4 regions of the Lentibacillus songyuanensis genome follow, and region 4 is predicted to be linked to each of the others. Evidence: riboswitches for the same ligand, from Rfam matches in the RefSeq annotation. Region 4 holds a riboswitch; each other region holds the start of a gene.
What was found. Region 4 has a riboswitch for thiamine pyrophosphate ahead of thiT (energy-coupled thiamine transporter ThiT). Riboswitches for the same ligand answer to the same signal wherever they lie in the genome.
Positions count from the first base shown of each region.

Region 1: another riboswitch for thiamine pyrophosphate. It lies ahead of thiD (bifunctional hydroxymethylpyrimidine kinase/phosphomethylpyrimidine kinase); the one in region 4 lies ahead of thiT (energy-coupled thiamine transporter ThiT).
Region 2: another riboswitch for thiamine pyrophosphate. It lies ahead of tenI (thiazole tautomerase TenI); the one in region 4 lies ahead of thiT (energy-coupled thiamine transporter ThiT).
Region 3: another riboswitch for thiamine pyrophosphate. It lies ahead of WMZ97_RS21170 (energy coupling factor transporter S component ThiW); the one in region 4 lies ahead of thiT (energy-coupled thiamine transporter ThiT).

Region 1 is NZ_JBCLVH010000006.1:151,593-155,918, forward strand. It holds gene WMZ97_RS08475 (MerR family transcriptional regulator) at 1-247, shown strand, start outside; gene thiE (thiamine phosphate synthase) at 301-930, opposite strand; gene thiM (hydroxyethylthiazole kinase) at 965-1,741, opposite strand; gene thiD (bifunctional hydroxymethylpyrimidine kinase/phosphomethylpyrimidine kinase) at 1,738-2,562, opposite strand; TPP riboswitch at 2,693-2,804, opposite strand; gene WMZ97_RS08495 (MarR family winged helix-turn-helix transcriptional regulator) at 3,008-3,445, shown strand; gene WMZ97_RS08500 (DHA2 family efflux MFS transporter permease subunit) at 3,495-4,326, shown strand, end outside.
Region 2 is NZ_JBCLVH010000003.1:123,660-127,985, forward strand. It holds gene WMZ97_RS04680 (thiazole biosynthesis adenylyltransferase ThiF) at 1-387, opposite strand, end outside; gene WMZ97_RS04685 (thiazole synthase) at 417-1,184, opposite strand; gene thiS (sulfur carrier protein ThiS) at 1,186-1,389, opposite strand; gene tenI (thiazole tautomerase TenI) at 1,386-2,045, opposite strand; TPP riboswitch at 2,227-2,335, opposite strand; gene xsc (sulfoacetaldehyde acetyltransferase) at 2,543-4,318, opposite strand.
Region 3 is NZ_JBCLVH010000039.1:1,917-6,242, forward strand. It holds gene WMZ97_RS21150 (hypothetical protein) at 1-502, opposite strand, end outside; gene tenA (thiaminase II) at 723-1,409, opposite strand; partial or broken gene WMZ97_RS21160 (Lin0512 family protein) at 1,447-1,804, opposite strand; partial or broken gene WMZ97_RS21165 (bifunctional hydroxymethylpyrimidine kinase/phosphomethylpyrimidine kinase) at 1,825-2,034, opposite strand; partial or broken gene WMZ97_RS21170 (energy coupling factor transporter S component ThiW) at 2,072-2,200, opposite strand; TPP riboswitch at 2,292-2,408, opposite strand; gene bioB (biotin synthase BioB) at 2,593-3,636, opposite strand; gene WMZ97_RS21180 (biotin transporter BioY) at 3,659-4,255, opposite strand.
Region 4 is NZ_JBCLVH010000003.1:313,068-317,393, forward strand. It holds gene WMZ97_RS05530 (ABC transporter substrate-binding protein) at 1-598, opposite strand, end outside; cobalamin riboswitch at 1,042-1,224, opposite strand; gene thiT (energy-coupled thiamine transporter ThiT) at 1,371-1,967, opposite strand; TPP riboswitch at 2,074-2,174, opposite strand; gene WMZ97_RS05540 (glycine betaine uptake BCCT transporter) at 2,360-3,832, shown strand; gene WMZ97_RS05545 (CalY family protein) at 3,980-4,326, opposite strand, start outside.

The DNA of each region.
Region 1 (4,326 bases), on a different contig from region 4:
TGCCTTGTATCGTGAACTGGCAGCCATTCGCCATGAGAATCCTGAATCGGATAAGGCACAGGCAGCCATTAAGAAATGGTATGATTACTTGAATCAAATCGGAAATTATTCATTGGCCGCGTTCAAAGGGCTTGGCCAAATGTATATAGCTGATGATCGTTTCAAGAAAAACATTGACCAATTTGGCGATGGATTGGCTGAATTTATGTGTGAAGCAATGGCTGTTTATGCGGATCAAAATGAATAAAGGTAAAAGTCAAAGCTGCTCCACGTATGGTGAGGAGCAGCTTTATTTAAAAATTATAGTCCCATAACAGCTTCTTTAATATTCTCGGCCTGTGTAATAGCGGAAATAACCGATACGCCATCCGCCCCAGAATCAATGACCGATGCTGCATTTTCCGTAGTAATCCCTCCGATGCCAACAATAGGTAGATTCGGGAATTTTTTGCTTAATGTTTGTATCCAAGGCAAACCGACTGGCTCTTTGGCATTTTCCTTTGATGTGGTCTGAAAAATAGGCCCGGCTCCAACATAATCCACGAAAGATATTGGACTTGATTGTACCTCATGATTGTTTGATACAGAGAGTCCAATGATTTTGTCAGGGAACTGTTCGCGTACACGCTCAACAGGTTGATCGTCCTGGCCAACGTGGATCCAGTCTGCATCAAGTGATTTCGCTAATTCGATGTCATCATTGACGATAAATGGAACATTGTAGTCTAAGCACAGGTGGCGGAATGTTAGTCCTAGGGTTAGCTTTTTGTTGCCTGTTAAGGATCCTTTTCCTTTTTCCCGGAACTGAAATGCAGTGATCCCAGCATCAAGTGCAGCCTTTAGCAAAGTAACTGGATCCTTACCCCTGCAATTTGGCGTTCCCATGATAAAATATTTCCTTAATTGTTGTCTTTGAAATGGAATGCTCATTGATCATGTACCTCCTATGTGCTGGTTTGGATATTTACTTTGAATGTTTTGCTAGCTGCTCAGCATCTAAAGAAAGTGCATCAATAAAATAAGGCAGAAAAGTCCCGGACCCAGAGACATTAGGATTAGTAGCAGCATATTCCGCGGCCAGTCCGTAAAATTCTACAGCCGTTTGGATCCGTTCCTCTAGTGGTTCGTTGGTTGTTAGACAAGCTGTTAAGATCGAGCCAAGCAGACAGCCTGCCCCTGTGACTTTTGTAAGAAACGGGTGTCCGGTTCGATTTTCTTTAAAATAATTTCCCGTACAGACGATATCTATTTTTCCAGTAACCACCACGGCTGTTTGATACATTTCCTGAGCTTTGGCAGCAACTTCAGCAATATTTCCTTCCCCAACAGCGTCTGGTCCCTTCGTCTCCCAAGGCACATGGACCAGATACGCAATCTCGCCGGCATTGCCTTTGATGATGGTGGGAGTTATTTCTTTTAAAATTTGTTTAATCGTCGTATCGCGAAAAGGCGTTGCTGCAATACCGACTGGGTCAAGCACGACCGGAATACCTTTTTCGTTGGCGGCTTTTCCCGCTTCAATCATTGCTGTAACTTCGGATGGTGTAATCGTACCAATGTTAATAAGTACTCCATCGGCATGCATTGCCATTTCCCGGGCTTCTTCTTTGGCCTTTGCCATGGCTGGGGTGGCGCCAAACGATAATAACCCATTGGCTGAAAAATTCATGACTACCTGGTTTGTCAAGTGATGAATAAGTGGGTTATTTTCCCGTACTTCATGTATAACTGTCTGATTCATTTGATTACCTCCTCTAACCGTGGCGCCCAATGATTCGTTGGACCACTGCCATGCCCTAATGCAAACGAATGTTGAATAGCAGCTGTTACATATTGCTTTGCGCTGTTAACAGCTTCGGGAAGTGGAATACCTTTGGCCAACAACGCAGTAATTGCAGCAGAATAGGTACAGCCTGTTCCATGGGTATTTTTTGTTTCAATACGTTCCGAACGGAAAGGATGTATTTTATTTCCATCGTATAAAAAGTCAATGGCATCTCCGGCTAAATGGCCGCCTTTTACAAGGGCTGCATCTACTCCATATTTCCTGACAATTTGCTCAGCAGCCTGTTTAAGATCATCCATTGTATGAATGGATTCGCCTAACAGGTATTCTGCTTCCGGTATATTAGGTGTTACTAACGTTGCCATGGGAAGCAGTTGCCTTCGTAAATAATCACGGGCATCTTCGTCAATTAATGCATCACCACTTGTCGCTACCATTACCGGATCCATTACATATGGAACATGGGTATTGGCGATTTTTTGTACGATGCATTCCATCATATCAACAGTAGCGATCATCCCCGTTTTAAACGCTTGAAATGGAATATCAGAAATGATAGCGTCCAGTTGTTTATCAATCATGTTAATTGGGATATGATGCACATCCTGAACGCCGGTTGTATTTTGGGCGACAATAGAAGTAATCACCGACATTCCATAGCATTTAAACTCCTGGAATGTTTTTAAATCTGCTTGAATGCCAGCACCACCTGAAGGATCTGTGCCGGCGATGGTTAGAGCACATGGTACTTGGTTTAGCGATTGTGAAAAAGTCATGTTTTTCCCTCCTATGTACCGTTTTAAATTAATATACTGATTTGATTCTCCGTCTCCTCCTTTCTGTATCATATAAAAAGACTAGATCCATGGTAATGGACCTAGCCTGTATCGGAAAAAAGTTTATTGTGATTTATCACAACTACTTCCCTCCGCTGGTATTAACCAGATCAGGTCCATAAGAGTCAGAAAGCAATCCGGCTTTCCTCTCAGCCCACATTTGGGCACCCCTAGTAGTAGAAATAAAGTGAATTCTTCCTATTGAATTTATCCTATCAAAGAATGGTTTGCTTGTCATCAATTACGCCGGAAATCCTGGATAAACTTTTAAATAAAAAAACGATTGACATCAGAAAATCAGGAGTGTATAATTTCATCTTGTTATCAAATGGTTTAGTAGTAAGATACTTTTCTAAAAGTTAGTTTAAAAAAGGGGGGAGACGTTTTGGAAAAGGATGATTTTCTTGAGTTGGAAGATGTTTTCCGGAAAATTACGAAGAAAATTCCTGAAGAGTGGAGAAGGCATACAAAGTCAAGCTTCTCCAGGACGGAAGCTCTTGTCCTTTATAAGTTATATTATAATGGCAAAATGCGTGCATCAGAACTAGCAACTATTCTTGCCATAACTACAGGCGGCTTGACTGGCTTGACAGATAAATTGGTTGAGGGTGGTTATGTGGAAAGAAATCGAACCCAACAAGATCGCCGGGTGGTTTATTTGTCCATTACGGATAAAGGGAAAGAAATGATCAAGACTATGTATGCGGCCCGAAAAGCGTTTATTGAGAAGTTGTTTCAGGGGATAACCACGGAAGAATTAATCCGTTTTAAGGACACCGCGTCAAAGTTGCTGCGTAATTTTGAGGATATCAAAATAGAATAGTTTTCATGTTGCACACGTATTATAAAGAAATAGGAGATGAGAAAGAAGTATGACTGAATCAGCAACAACTAATGTAACGAATATTAAAAAGGGGCCTATTCTTGCGGTTATTATTTTGGGCGCGTTTGTATCGCTTTTAAACCAAACATTGATGAATGTGGCTCTTCCTTCAATTATGGAGGATTTAGATATAGGAGAAAGCACCGCACAATGGATCACGACTGGGTTTATGTTGGTGAATGGTGTATTGATCCCGATTACTGCATTTTTAATGGAAAAGTTTTCAACCAGACAATTATTTATTACTGCGATTGGTTTATTTACTGTAGGTACACTCATTTGTGGAATAGCACCGGGATTTACTATTTTAATGGCTGGGCGGGTTATCCAAGCAATTGGTGCGGGAATTATTATGCCGTTATTAACAACGGTTGTCTTAGCCTTGTTTCCGGTTGAAAAACGTGGTGGAGCAATGGGGATTATTGGTATTGCAATTATCTTCGCCCCAGCTGTAGGACCAACGTTATCGGGATTTGTCGTTCAAAACTATTCATGGAGATTATTATTTTATATTATCTTGCCTATTGCCGTATTAACGACTATTTTGGCAATCATATTCTTGAAAAATGTTACCAAACAGACCTTTCCAAGTATCGATGTATTTGCAATTGTTCTGTCAACGATTGGATTTGGCGGTATTCTGTACGGGTTTAGTACTGCTGGCACGAACGGTTGGGACAGTCTAACAGTGATCATTGGCCTGATCGTTGGATTCGTAGGCCTTGCTTTGTTCGTTTGGCGTGAATTAGTTGTCGAAGTCCCAATGCTGGATTTTAGGGTGTTCAAAAGTGGGATCTTTTCGCTTACTACAGTTATTAATG
Region 2 (4,326 bases), 190 kb from region 4:
GATGTCAAAGTTGTCAGTCGCATCAATCAATAGATCGACATCTTCAATAAGTTGTTCCATATCAGGTGGGGTAATATCTAAAATATGTGATTCAATGGTCACCTCTGAATTGATTTGTTGAAGCCGTTTTTTCGCCGCAACCGCCTTAGGTATCCGATCTTTCGCATCTTCTTCCACATAAAGTTGTTGTCGCTGTAAATTATTCCACTCCACATAATCGCGATCAACAAGGCTTACTTTCCCAACACCTGCACGAACAAGCGATTCTGCATTTCCTGTTCCCAGCGCACCGGCACCAATGATAAGCACATGTTTTCCCGCCATTTTTTGTTGGCCCTCTTCACCAATTGACTTAAATAACGTTTGTCTGGAATATCGATTATTCATCCGTTCATCTGCTCCTTTATGTTGGCTATTTAACCAACACTAATCCCTTCCATTGGACTGCTTGCGGTGGCAGTTCGTTTTTTCGGAATACGACCTGCTTTATATCCCAAGCGTCCTGCTTCTACTGCCTGCTTCATCGCTTTTGCCATTTTGACCGGATCTTTAGCAGCTGAAACCGCGGTATTTAGTAGAATCGCATCCGCACCAAGTTCCATCGCATAAGCCGCATCAGTCGGCGAGCCAATTCCGGCATCAACAATTACTGGAACGTTTGTCTGTTCAACGATAAACCTTATATTAACCGGGTTGATAATTCCTTGTCCTGATCCAATTGGTGATGCACCTGGCATAATCGCATGTGCGCCAAGTTCTTCCAGCCTTTTGGCAAGTACCACATCATCAGACGTATATGGTAAAACAGTGAATCCCTCTTTCAACAACTCTTCTGTTGCTTTTAAGGTCTCGACTGGATCTGGCAGCAAGGTTTTGTCACAACCAATGACCTCTATTTTGATCATGTCACATAATCCTGATGCTCTTGCAAGCTTGGCATGTCGTACAGCTTCTTTAGCTGACTTGGCACCAGCCGTGTTTGGCAAGAGACTATATTTCGCTAAATCTAGTTTTTCCAGGAAATTGGGCTGGTTTGGCTCATAAATATTCATCCGGCGAACGGTAAACGTTAAAATTTCAGTTTCTGAGACCTCAACCGCTGCCTTTTGAATGTCAAAATTCGGGTATTTTCCTGTACCTAATAACAATCTTGAGTTAAATTGTTTATTTCCAATGGTCAGCATTTCAACCGCCTCCTACAAATTGAACTAATTCTATTTTGTCTCCATCTGATAATGTGGTGCCGTCGTGATCATGTTTTTCTAAAATGTGCTTGTTATGTTCAACAATAACGATGGGATTTTTCACTTGGATATAGTCAAGTAAGTGGGTAATGGTAACAACCGTAGATGGTACAGTCATATGTTCACCATTCACACGTAAATTCACGGGATCACCTCCTGTGGTTGCATGGCTTTACGATAATCCATAACCGCTTGCACCGGATCATCAGCCAAAAAAACGCCTGACATAACAGCAATTCCACTCGCACCAGCTGCCAACGTTTCACGTGTATTTCCCGGAGTAATTCCTCCGATAGCGATGACAGGAAGCGCTACTTGCTGGGTCAGTTTTCGCAAGTTATCTAATCCTCTTGGTATCATTCCCTTTTTTGAGTTCGTGTGATGAATATGTCCGTAAAGAAGATAATCACCTCCTTTTTTTTCGATCATTAATGCTTCACTAAGAGAATGAACCGAACAACCCACTTTCAATGATGGAAAAGACACCGTTACCATTGAGGCATTAATACTATGGTGGGCAAGCTGTACACCACCAACCCCTTTGACTTGTGCAATATCAACCCGGTCATTGATGATGATTTTTTCAAAAGGCACGCCCCGATCGGTTAAAGCTTCAATTACCTGGATCAACTCGGCAGCCGTCCACTTTCTTTCACGAAGATGAATCGCATCAACAGCTTTATGAATCATTGTGACTATTTGAACCAGGGTTTTAGCTGTTTGTTGTCCTGTGGAAATAACATGTAATTCTTTGTTGGTGGATATCACACGCTTGTTTTTCAAAGTTTTGTTGCACTTCATGAACCTCTACCCTTTCAACTGAAGCGTATTTTTCACAAATAAAAAACCACTTTCATGATGCCAACGCATCTGAAAGTGGTTTTTTCATTATGTTTAGAACACCAGTGATTGTGTTCTTGATCAATCATGGTTAAATGTAAGAAATAGACACTATTTAATAGTGTTCCATTCCTTAAACATTCGTTCTATCATATCACTTCCCTACGCTGACATTACTCAGTTCAGGTTCTAAGAGTCTTAAAGTTCCTACTTTAATCTCAGCCTTTTTAAAGGCACCCCTAGTGGCTATTTATTTAATTTTACTTTCATTTGTATGGTACCCATCTATGAACCATTTGTCAATAAATTTTATAAAGTGAAACTTCATTCGGTGAGAGTTTTCGACGAACAGGACGTTCTAGTGCAGGCGTCGCCACAGGACGTGGCGTTCCTAGCCTGCCTTTCCTCCCCCACTGAACAGATTTGGATCTTTACGGGCAGTTGACTCCCACTCTATTTTATTTCTTCCACTCGTTATAATCCAAATGCTTATACTTATCCAACAAACGAATTGGCATGTGTAACGCATCTTTTCTAAATGGCGGGGCCAATTGTGTTCCATCCACGTAGATGTTTAAAACGGCAGGCTTTCTTTGTTGCAATACTTCTTTTACAATCGGTCCAATATCTTCTGCCTTATCAATCGTATAGCCAAGCGCACCCATCGATTTTGCTACTTCAGCAAAGTCAGGGCCTTCAATGTTTGATCCGACATAACGATCATCATAGTAATCAACCTGGTTTTTCTTCTCTGCTGCCCATGACCTGTTGTTAAATACACAAGCAATAACTGGGATGTTCTGCTCGACCGCGGTGCTAACTTCATGTAAACTCATGCCCCATGCACCGTCACCAACAATCGCGACAACAGGTGCATCCGGCTCAGCCAGTTGCGCGCCAATTGCTGCTGGATAGGAAAAACCAGTATTACCAAAAGTCAGTGCCGCAATATGCCGACGTGTTTGATTAAATTTCAAATACGCATTAGCTGTTGATGATACGTTACCAATATCAGACGAAATGATCGTATTCTCTGGAAGTACTTTGGTCAATTCCAATAGTGCCCGCCTTGGATTTATCGGATTGCCGTCTTCCATTGCCAGATCAACTAATTCCTGATCCCATTCTTCTTTTAACTTACTAACTTCCGTCAAACGTTGTGAATTCTTTGCCGGAGATGGCGTTGCTGATTGGAGCTGGCGATAGATTTCGTCACTGGCTGCCTTAGCATCACCGATAATTCCGACCTCAACTGGATGTGTACGCCCAATCTGACGCGGATTGATATCGACTTGAATGATCTTGGCATTTTTTGGGAAATAATCAATATCATAGCATGGCAACGTGCCAAATTGGGATAGACGTGTACCAATGGCCAGAACAACATCCGCCTGTTTTAATGTATGCATGGCAGCTTTTGATCCCATATAACCAATTGGACCAACAGCAAGCGGATGATCTGCCGGAAACGCATCATTATGCATGTATGCACATGCTGCAGGTGCTGTCAGATGTTCGGCTAGTTTAACAACCGAATCAACACCGTCTGCATCAACCGAACCGCGGCCGGAAATAATCACCGGGTTTTTCGCATCTTTTAGTAACGCAACAGCCCGTTCAATAGCGGTTGGGTCACCATAGCCCCGTTTGTCTGCACGGTATTGATTTGGTTCAAGAATATAATCCTCCATCTCTCCATAAAACAAGTCGCGTGGGATATCATACAAAACTGGACCCCGTTCGGCATACGCAATTCGAAAAGCTGTTCGCAAACAATCAGCTACACGATTCTTATGTGTGACACGTACTGTCTCCTTTGTAATATCTTCAAATATGGACACCTGATTCGCTTCCTGGAAACCATCCAATCCAATGGATCCTGTTCCTGCCGACGGGGATATTACGACCATTGGGCTATGCGCCTGATTGGCCGCGGCTACGGAGGTTACCATATTTGTAATCCCCGGGCCATTTTGACCAACGATCACACCAGCCGTGCCAGTAACACGTTCATATGCATCTGCCATGTGACCAGCGCTTTGTTCATGACGAACCGGGATAAAACGGATTCCAGCTGTCGGGAAAAGATCAAGCATATCCATAAAGGCGGAGCCAACGATTCCATAAACCTCTTTGACATTTTCTTTCACCAATGTTTCGACAATTGCCTCACTCGGTGTCATCTTTACTTTTGGATTTGTTGCCTTTTTCACTTCTGCTTGTTGATTTACCATTTTAATTC
Region 3 (4,326 bases), on a different contig from region 4:
CTTCTTTATCTGTATCCGCTTCGGAATCATCTTCTGGATCTTCTCCTGTGGCTTTACTTTCATCATCGCTATCATCGTTGATCTCAAGAATTTTGTCTAATTTCTCCTCAAGATGATGCAGCCGATCTTGCAACACATCATTCTCTTCTTTTATTTTTTGATAATCTCCCTTGTGTTCTCCCATTTCTGTCTCTTCGCTATCTTCATTGCTTTCATCTTGTTCCTCGTCTTCATTGACATAATCTTCTTCATCATGATTTTTTTGCAATAGATTCGATGTGGAAGACTTCAAATTTTGAAAGGCCTGATTTGATTTTTCCATCCCCACATTTTTGAGATGGTCAAGTTTATCTTTCGTTACTGTCTTAAGATTTGCACTTTGGGACTTTAACGCTTCTTTGCCGACTTTAGAAAGGCTCGGTTTATCCCAACCGTAAAAGCGAATGACCGGTGGAATTTTCCCCTCACTATGCCAGTTTAATAATGTTTCATCAATGGCCATATTCGTTGCCGCATCATGAAAACCACTGTTTAAAAAGCCCCATATTTCTTTCAAATTGTCACCCCTTAAAATACCGTAATATAATTTATCGTATCATTAAGTAATTGGAATAAATACCCTTTTAACAAAAAGACATTTATGGAAGAGAGTTGGACGGCGTCTAATAAGCAACCAGCCTATTAATAGGTTGGTGACTATTCATTATATGATTAATTGAAAGTTATATATTTGTTGCTTGTTTCTGTTCCGAAGGCCACGTTTCAAATGTATAGGCCATTTCCCAGAAGGCAAGTTCATATTCTTTGGCCGTCACAAACTGAGCCTTAATTTTCTCTTTTTCTGTCTTGCTCGCTTTAGCTGCTAGATCATCTAGTAAGTCAATCATTTCACGAGTAGATTCTTGGAACCAGTTACTTGCATACATCTGAATCCAATTGTAATAAATCTCCACCTCGGGTTTAGCATCCTGATTTTCCAGACCAATGTCGGCGTATAACCAGTAGCATGGAAGCATCGATGCAACTATTTGCGCCAAACTGCCGGATAATGCGGCCCGATACATGTGAGATGTATAGGCATAAGCCGTTGGTGCCGGCTTAAAGTGGTTTATATCGTCATCTGTGATATTGAGAATTCTGGCGTGTCCCTTATGAACAGTAATTTCTGCTTCAGCCGTGTTTTGGGCTTTTTTGGCTAAAGATGCAGCTTGGCCAAAATCATTCGCATGAGCAGCTGCAAATGCATGGATTTTTCCATAATGCTTCAAATAATAGATATCTTGCATAATATAATTTTTAAATGTTTCCAATGGTAAGTCACCTTTGACAATACCCTGAACAAACCGATGATTCATACTGTACGTCCAGCTTTGTTTAGTTTCAGCTTTCAAAGATTCCGAAAAACGCATTGCTATGTCCTCCTTAAATTTATTGAAAGTTGTCTACTTAGTAGCCTACTTCCACTGCAGCATTCACTATATACATAAAATCTTTTTATCTCGCTGACCTTCTAGGAAAATGTCACTTGTCGTTGCCATACCGCCTGTTACAACTTCAATCGTGACCTGACCATATGGAATCAACTCTTTGATTTTATCGGGTTCCTATTGTTCCAAGTGTTGGGGAATCGCAAGCTTAACATTGACCTTCATATTGTTTAAATCGCCATCGGGTAGCATACTGCGAATACTGGGCATTGAATTATAATGAATGGCATCCTTTACAGCCCGAGATGCCGCCACATTAACATCTTGGCCATGTACATCAAGACCGGTACCAGTTCTATAAAAATAATTTTTTCCATATTGTTATTCCTTCGTTAACTTCAATAATTGAATCAAGTTGAACCTCAATCATGGAAACTGGCATATGGTGAACATCCCTGACGCCAGTTGTGTTTTGAGCAACAACTGATGTAATCACAGACATTCCATAGTTTTTTAGCTCTTGAAGTATTTTTAAATCGGCCTGAATTCCTGCTCCTCCTGTTGGATCCGTGCCAGAAATTGTTAACGCCGTTGGTATTGGTTGTATTGTAATTCCTTCTTTTTTGCTACGATAAACCAACCAATATTACATTCAAGGTGTGTTGCGCAGGATAAGCTTTTGCAACACCTGCCGGAAACCATATGAACTGTGACCCTAGTAATCCGATAGCGACAAAGACGGCCATAGTTGCCAGTAGGCGTGTGCGGTTCATTTCATGCTCCTTTCATTCCTACAAGGGGAAAATGAAAAAAGCCAGATCCAATAATTGGACCTAGCTTGAAATAGCTCTGATTTTGAAACATTGTCATGTCAGACTACTTCCCTACGCTGGTATTAACCAGATCAGGTCCGTAAGAGTCGGAAAGTTTCTAACGCCTTTCCTCTCAGCCCACGTTTTTTGGGCACCCCTAGTAGTGTTTATTTTAATTTCCGCATTTAGTATAGCACAACAATGATAATTTGTACAAATTTAAAAAAACTTTTGAATAATCCTCTTTCTTGCCAACGAGAGTCAAGACTTCTAGATATATTAATTTAATTTAAAGCCTAACAAAGACGATCAGTCCAAAAACATTAGGTTATCACGAGAGGGGCACCGATATGCTAATTTTTGTTTGGTGATAAAAACTTCGCAGTTTTCGCAGCAATCTCTTCATCTAAAACATTCGCTTCATCATATACAAAATCTGGTTCAAAACCAAGGTCACGAAGCATCTGATGGTCTTTCGTATCTTCCTGGCCAAGAGTTGTCAAATAATCACCGATAAAAATTGAATTCGCTGCATACAAACCTAGTGGCTGAAGACTTTTTAAATTAATCTCTCTGCCACCCGAAATACGTATCTCTTTTGTCGGATTAACATAGCGAAACATGGCAAGCACCTTCAAACAATATATCGGACTTAGTTCATCGGTGCCTTCCAGCATGGTTCCATCAATTGCATGCAGGAAATTTACTGGTATAGAATCTGCATCCAATTCTTTTAATGCCATGGCCATTTGCACGACGTCCTCCTTTGTTTCCTTCATTCCAACAATAACACCGGAACATGGTGACATACCCGCCCGTTTTGCCTCATTCACAGTACGAACCCGATCCTGGTACGTATGACTTGTCGTGATCGCATCATGATGATTTTCTGAAGTATTGATATTATGATTGTACCGGCTGACACCGGCAGTTTTAAGCCTATTAGCCTGTTCAGGTTTCAATATGCCAAGACAAGCACAGATTTTCAGATTGTATTTGGTTTTGATTTCTTCGACTGCCTCAGCTACATGATTCAATTCCCGATCAGTCGGTCCTTTGCCGCTCGCCACAATACAGTAAGTACCGGAGCGCATCTGCTGTGCCTTCTCTGCACCTTTTATAATCGAATTCTTGTCCAGCATCCGATACTTTTCAATTGATGCACTAGAATCTCTTGACTGTGCGCAATAACCGCAGTTTTCCGAACAGTTTCCGGATTTCGTATTAATAATCATGTTCAGTTTCACTTTGTTTCCATAATAATGTTTACGAATCTGATATGCACCGTTTAACAATTGCAAAATATCCTCATCAGGGCATTTCAGCATGCCAATTGCCTCTTCATCTGTCAGTTGATATCCGGCCAAAACACCTTTTGCCAGTTTACTGTATTCCATGTATGCATCTCCTTCCTGAAATCTACGCTGCATCCTCTTTTTGAAAACGCTGAACCCCGATACCTGATTTTCTGAGCCTAAACGCGAAAAGTCCTGCACCAATTGAAAGAATAATATCTTTCGGTAATGGCACCATCATCCATGCCCACGCCAGTCCGTATGTGAAACCTTCCGGCGCATCAAACCAGAAAAGATACGCCGCATACATCCAGTTAGTCCCAAAAACATAATTAATTGCCATACCAATCAGTGCTGCAGTTATGTACATTGGCAGACTCCGCTTCTTTTCAACCAGTTTCCCAGCAACATAAGCTACTATAATAAAAGACAAAATGAAACCAAACGTTGGCGAAAATAGGACTGCAGTTCCACCTTTGAACTGTGCAAATATCGGCGCTCCTACAAGCCCCAGCATCATGTAAACAAACATGGAAAATGCTCCAAGTCTGCTGCCCAGCACTATACCTGCCAGCACCGCAAAAAATGTCTGTAACGTTATCGGTACACCACCAACAACCATAAATGGTGCAATTGATGTGATATTTGCACCAATTGCCGTCATCGCCACGAACACGCTGGCTGTAGTAATACTAAGTGCCGACCAATTTGTTTTTTTCATAATCATCACCCCTCGTATATTATATTTAGGCGTTCTATTCAGCCTATAAATTACTAGAAAAAACTGCTTTA
Region 4 (4,326 bases):
CCTGACCGATAGCCTTTGCCTTGTCTTCAAGAGCTGTCAGTTTCTCTTTCATATCGCCAACTATCTGCTTCGCTTTATCTTGGGCTCCTGTTGCCTGACCGATTAAAGAAATCGCATCGTAAACCTCGTCAAAATTAGTACCACTGGCAACGACCACCACCGGAATACCTGCTTCGTTAATCTGTTTTAGTGCTTTCTCGTCATTGCTTTGATCGGCAAGGACTAATTGTGGATCAAGTGATAGGATTTTTTCAACATTTAATTCCATCCCGCCAACCTTTTCTTTCTCCGCTGCCTCTTTTGGATAATCATCGTGATCCGATACACCGACGATTTGATCACCCAGACCTAAAGCATAGGCAATTTCCGTATCGCTTGGTATAACCGATACAATTCGTTCTGGTTCTTCCTCAATAGTTACATTATCCCCATTCCCATCCGTAACCGTTACCGGGAAACTTGCTTCGTCTGTCTGTTCTGTTTTGGTATTGTCTGTTTTATCTTTACTTTTGTCAGCGTTATCTTCTGAATTTCCACAACCGGCTAATATGCCGATGAATAGAATAGCAGAAAATAAAAGCAAATAAATCTTTTTCAATGATCATTCCTCCTAGTTGTTTTTCACGGTGAGGGCAAAGGCTAAAAGCGCCCGGTTAGCGACGTATTGACTGCGCCCTGCCAAGCAAGGTGGTTCAGTGTTGCCGCACAAAGCGGCGGTTTTAACCGAACTTCCCCTGCTCCGATGTTGACTTATCGTACGGAGACGGGTGTTGGCCACTACAGCTTTCGCGCTGGAGCCGGACGGAGGGCTACAGGATGTAGGTCAGTTCAGCGTTGCGACAAGACGTCGCGATCTTAGCTGAACTTCCCCTCTGCCATCCATTTATTCACAGGCATAAAAATTTACAATTTTCTAGCCAACGAAAAAACACCCTTCTATTATGAAAGGTGCTGACGTTAACCATAGTGGTTGATCACCGGTTTCGTTACAAAACGGCAGGATCCGCCAAGCTAACACACCCTTCCTATCCGCGTAGGTTCGTGGGATTTCAGAATCAGGCAGTCTCCTGGCTCATGGTTCTTGTTACCCGTTCCCTTCCCATACATGTCCATGTACAGTGGTTCGCAAGGCAACAACCATTTACAGTGGCGGGACCGCGTCGGCTTCACACCGAACTTCCATTTTAAGTCAAATAGCTAGACACCTGAATCTGTTACACAGTATTCATTTTCCACTCTAGTATACACCATCTGGATTCCAGCGAATAGAAAAATGTCGAAAAACAAATAATCTCATCAAATACTTCTTTGAACGAGCTGAAACAAATAAAAACAGCCAAGTATTTGTATCATGCTTGGCTGTTTTTCATCTAACTTGCTCTGTGTTGTTCGTTCAGACGTTTAGCACTTGTAACGATCTGTCCTGCTTTCGAAATAATCAATCCTAAAACGATCGCACAGGCAATCGATACAGCCAGATACGTGATCCCATTCATAACAAGTGAATACACATATGGTGACTGACCCGCTTCAATGGCATATTTCTTGAAAAAAATCACCCCGGCAACAAAATGCCAGAAATATCGAGCGGCACCGCCAGCAAATACAGCAATGGTCATCCAGGTCAGTGCACGCCCCTTATAATTCTTCAATAAGTTACCTTTCACTTGCTTACTAAACAAACCGGCAAATCCAATACACGCAAACGCAATAAAATACTCAATAAATGCTTGCGTCGGTGTTAAAATCCATGCCTCGCCCAGTGCTATCTGCAGCAGTCCCCAAAGAAACCCTGACGAGGCAGCTGCGGCAAAACCCCAGCGGAAGGCTACAATAAAAATGGGTACCATTGCAAAAGAAATCGAAATGGATGGTCCAAAGTGTAATGACGGCAATAAGTCGAGCACCATAGCAAATGCAGCGAATATCGCCACTTCAATCATTGTTTGCAAGCCAAGTTTTCGCATATTAAAAAATGCCTCCTCCTGAACGAACCAAAAGGGAGACATAAGTGAATGAAATGTGCATGCTAAAGATACAGGAATTCTTGTAAACCAGTATCATTACCAATAAGTATTTTAATCACCACATCCCTACGCTAGTACTAACTAACAGGTTCAAAGGGTCAGAACTCATTGGTTCGCTCTCAGCCTTACGCTCCCCTTGTGGTACGTTGTCATATTAAATTACCCTTATCATATCACAAGTTGGTTGCTCATGCATCTTTTTATTTATTGAAGATTCTAATTGATGATAATACAATTGCGGTTCATTTATTTGGTTCCATCTATGTTACGTTGCACTGTGGCTAAGACTTTGTTATTGTTATTGTTATGTCAAAAACTTCTCAGGGGGGAACATGAAGAGAGTCTCGAAAGTATTTTATATAACATTAGTTTTAGTAGCCTTGGCCGTCATATTTGGCGCTGCCTTTCCATCTCAATTTGAAAAAATAACTGGAAACATTAAGGGGTTTGTTGCGACATCATTTGGCTGGTATTACATGCTGCTGATGTCGGTCATGATTATTATTGCCATTATTATTGCGATCAGTCCATACGGAAAAATTCGACTTGGCAAGGACCATGAACGGCCCGATTTTTCTACACCGACATGGATTGCCATGTTGTTCTCAGCAGGAATGGGCATTGGCCTGGTTTTTTATGGCGCTGCTGAACCATTATTTAATTATGCGCTCGATCCCGCATCAGAAGAACCGGGAACAGGAGCTGCTTTTAAGGAAGGGCTTGCTTATAGTTATTTTCATTGGGGCGTCCATATTTGGGCTATGTATGGAATTGTCGCACTGTCATTAGCGTATTTTCAATTCCGCAAAGAAGAACCAGGGTTGATTTCGGCAACATTAAAGCCGATATTCGGGGAGAAAATGAACGGCCCGCTCGGTGTTCTGATCGATGTATTGGCAGTGTTTGCAACCGTGTTCGGCGTCGCGACGTCGCTTGGTTTTGGGGCAGCGCAAATTAATGCAGGGCTTTCACATTTGTTTGGAATAAGCGTTGGCTTTACCTCCCAATTTATAATTATTGCGGTGGTGACAGTACTCTTTATTATTTCGGCATGGTCCGGATTAAGTAAAGGGATAAAATATTTATCGAATACGAATATGGTGCTTGCCGTCCTGTTACTCATTGTCGTCCTAATCGTCGGTCCTACATTACTTATACTGGATATGTTCACCGACACGTTCGGGAAGTATATGCAGCATATTGTGGAGATGAGCTTTCGTACTGCACCACTCGCGGATGACAACCGGGCCTGGCATGATAATTGGACCATTTTCTTTTGGGCATGGTGGATTGCCTGGGCTCCTTTTGTAGGAATGTTTATTGCTCGAGTTTCTCGAGGAAGAACGATCAGGCAGTTTTTGTTAGGTGTGATGGTCATTCCAACACTGTTTATATCGATATGGTTTGCTGCATTTGGTACAACAGCAGGCGATGTACAAAATAGTGGTGTTGACCTGACCCAATACACTACCGAGCTTGTTTTATTTAATATGTTTGACCAAATGCCGTTATCGTTCATCCTTTCCATTATTGCGATTTTGCTAATTGGCTCATTCTTTATCACATCGGCTGATTCAGCGACATTTGTTTTAGGTATGCAGTCAACGAAGGGTTCATTGACACCGCCAAATAACGTCAAAATCATTTGGGGTGTGGCGCAATCCTCTGTCGCATTGATTTTGCTATATGTCGGTGGGTTAACGGCGGTGCAAAATACCATCATTATAGCGGCTCTACCATTCTCCTTTGTCATGATTTTAATGGTATTTGCCTTATTTAAGGCATTGAATAAAGAAATATCTTGATAAAAATGCAGCTTGTATCCGGTCTTTTGAAAAATTAAAGATATGGTGTGCAAATATAGTAGATCCTTGGTTTCATTAAAGACAGAAAAACCACCCGGACCTGCCTTTACCACAAAGCAAGTCCGGGTGGTCACTTTCGCAAACCGCTTATTTGTCATCACCAGCGGTTTGTTTGGCATTGAATGTCCATTCCAGGTTTAATGAATCTCCTTGAAATTGATTTTGATCCTCGTCATTGTCAATGAAGTTAAATTTAACCACTAAATCATCAGAAGAATCTGCTTCCAGACCTTTTTCACCAAGAAATTCAGCGAACACTTCATTATTAACTGCTTCCGGTGACATATCTTTCAATTCAGCCAATGTAGTTTGGTAAATTACTTCATTTAGCTGATCAGCATTATATAAAAATTCCACTTCAATATTTTTACCGAAGTCATCGGTATTATCGCCTTTTGCATCAATCACACTATAATCAGTCTCCAATAAAACTT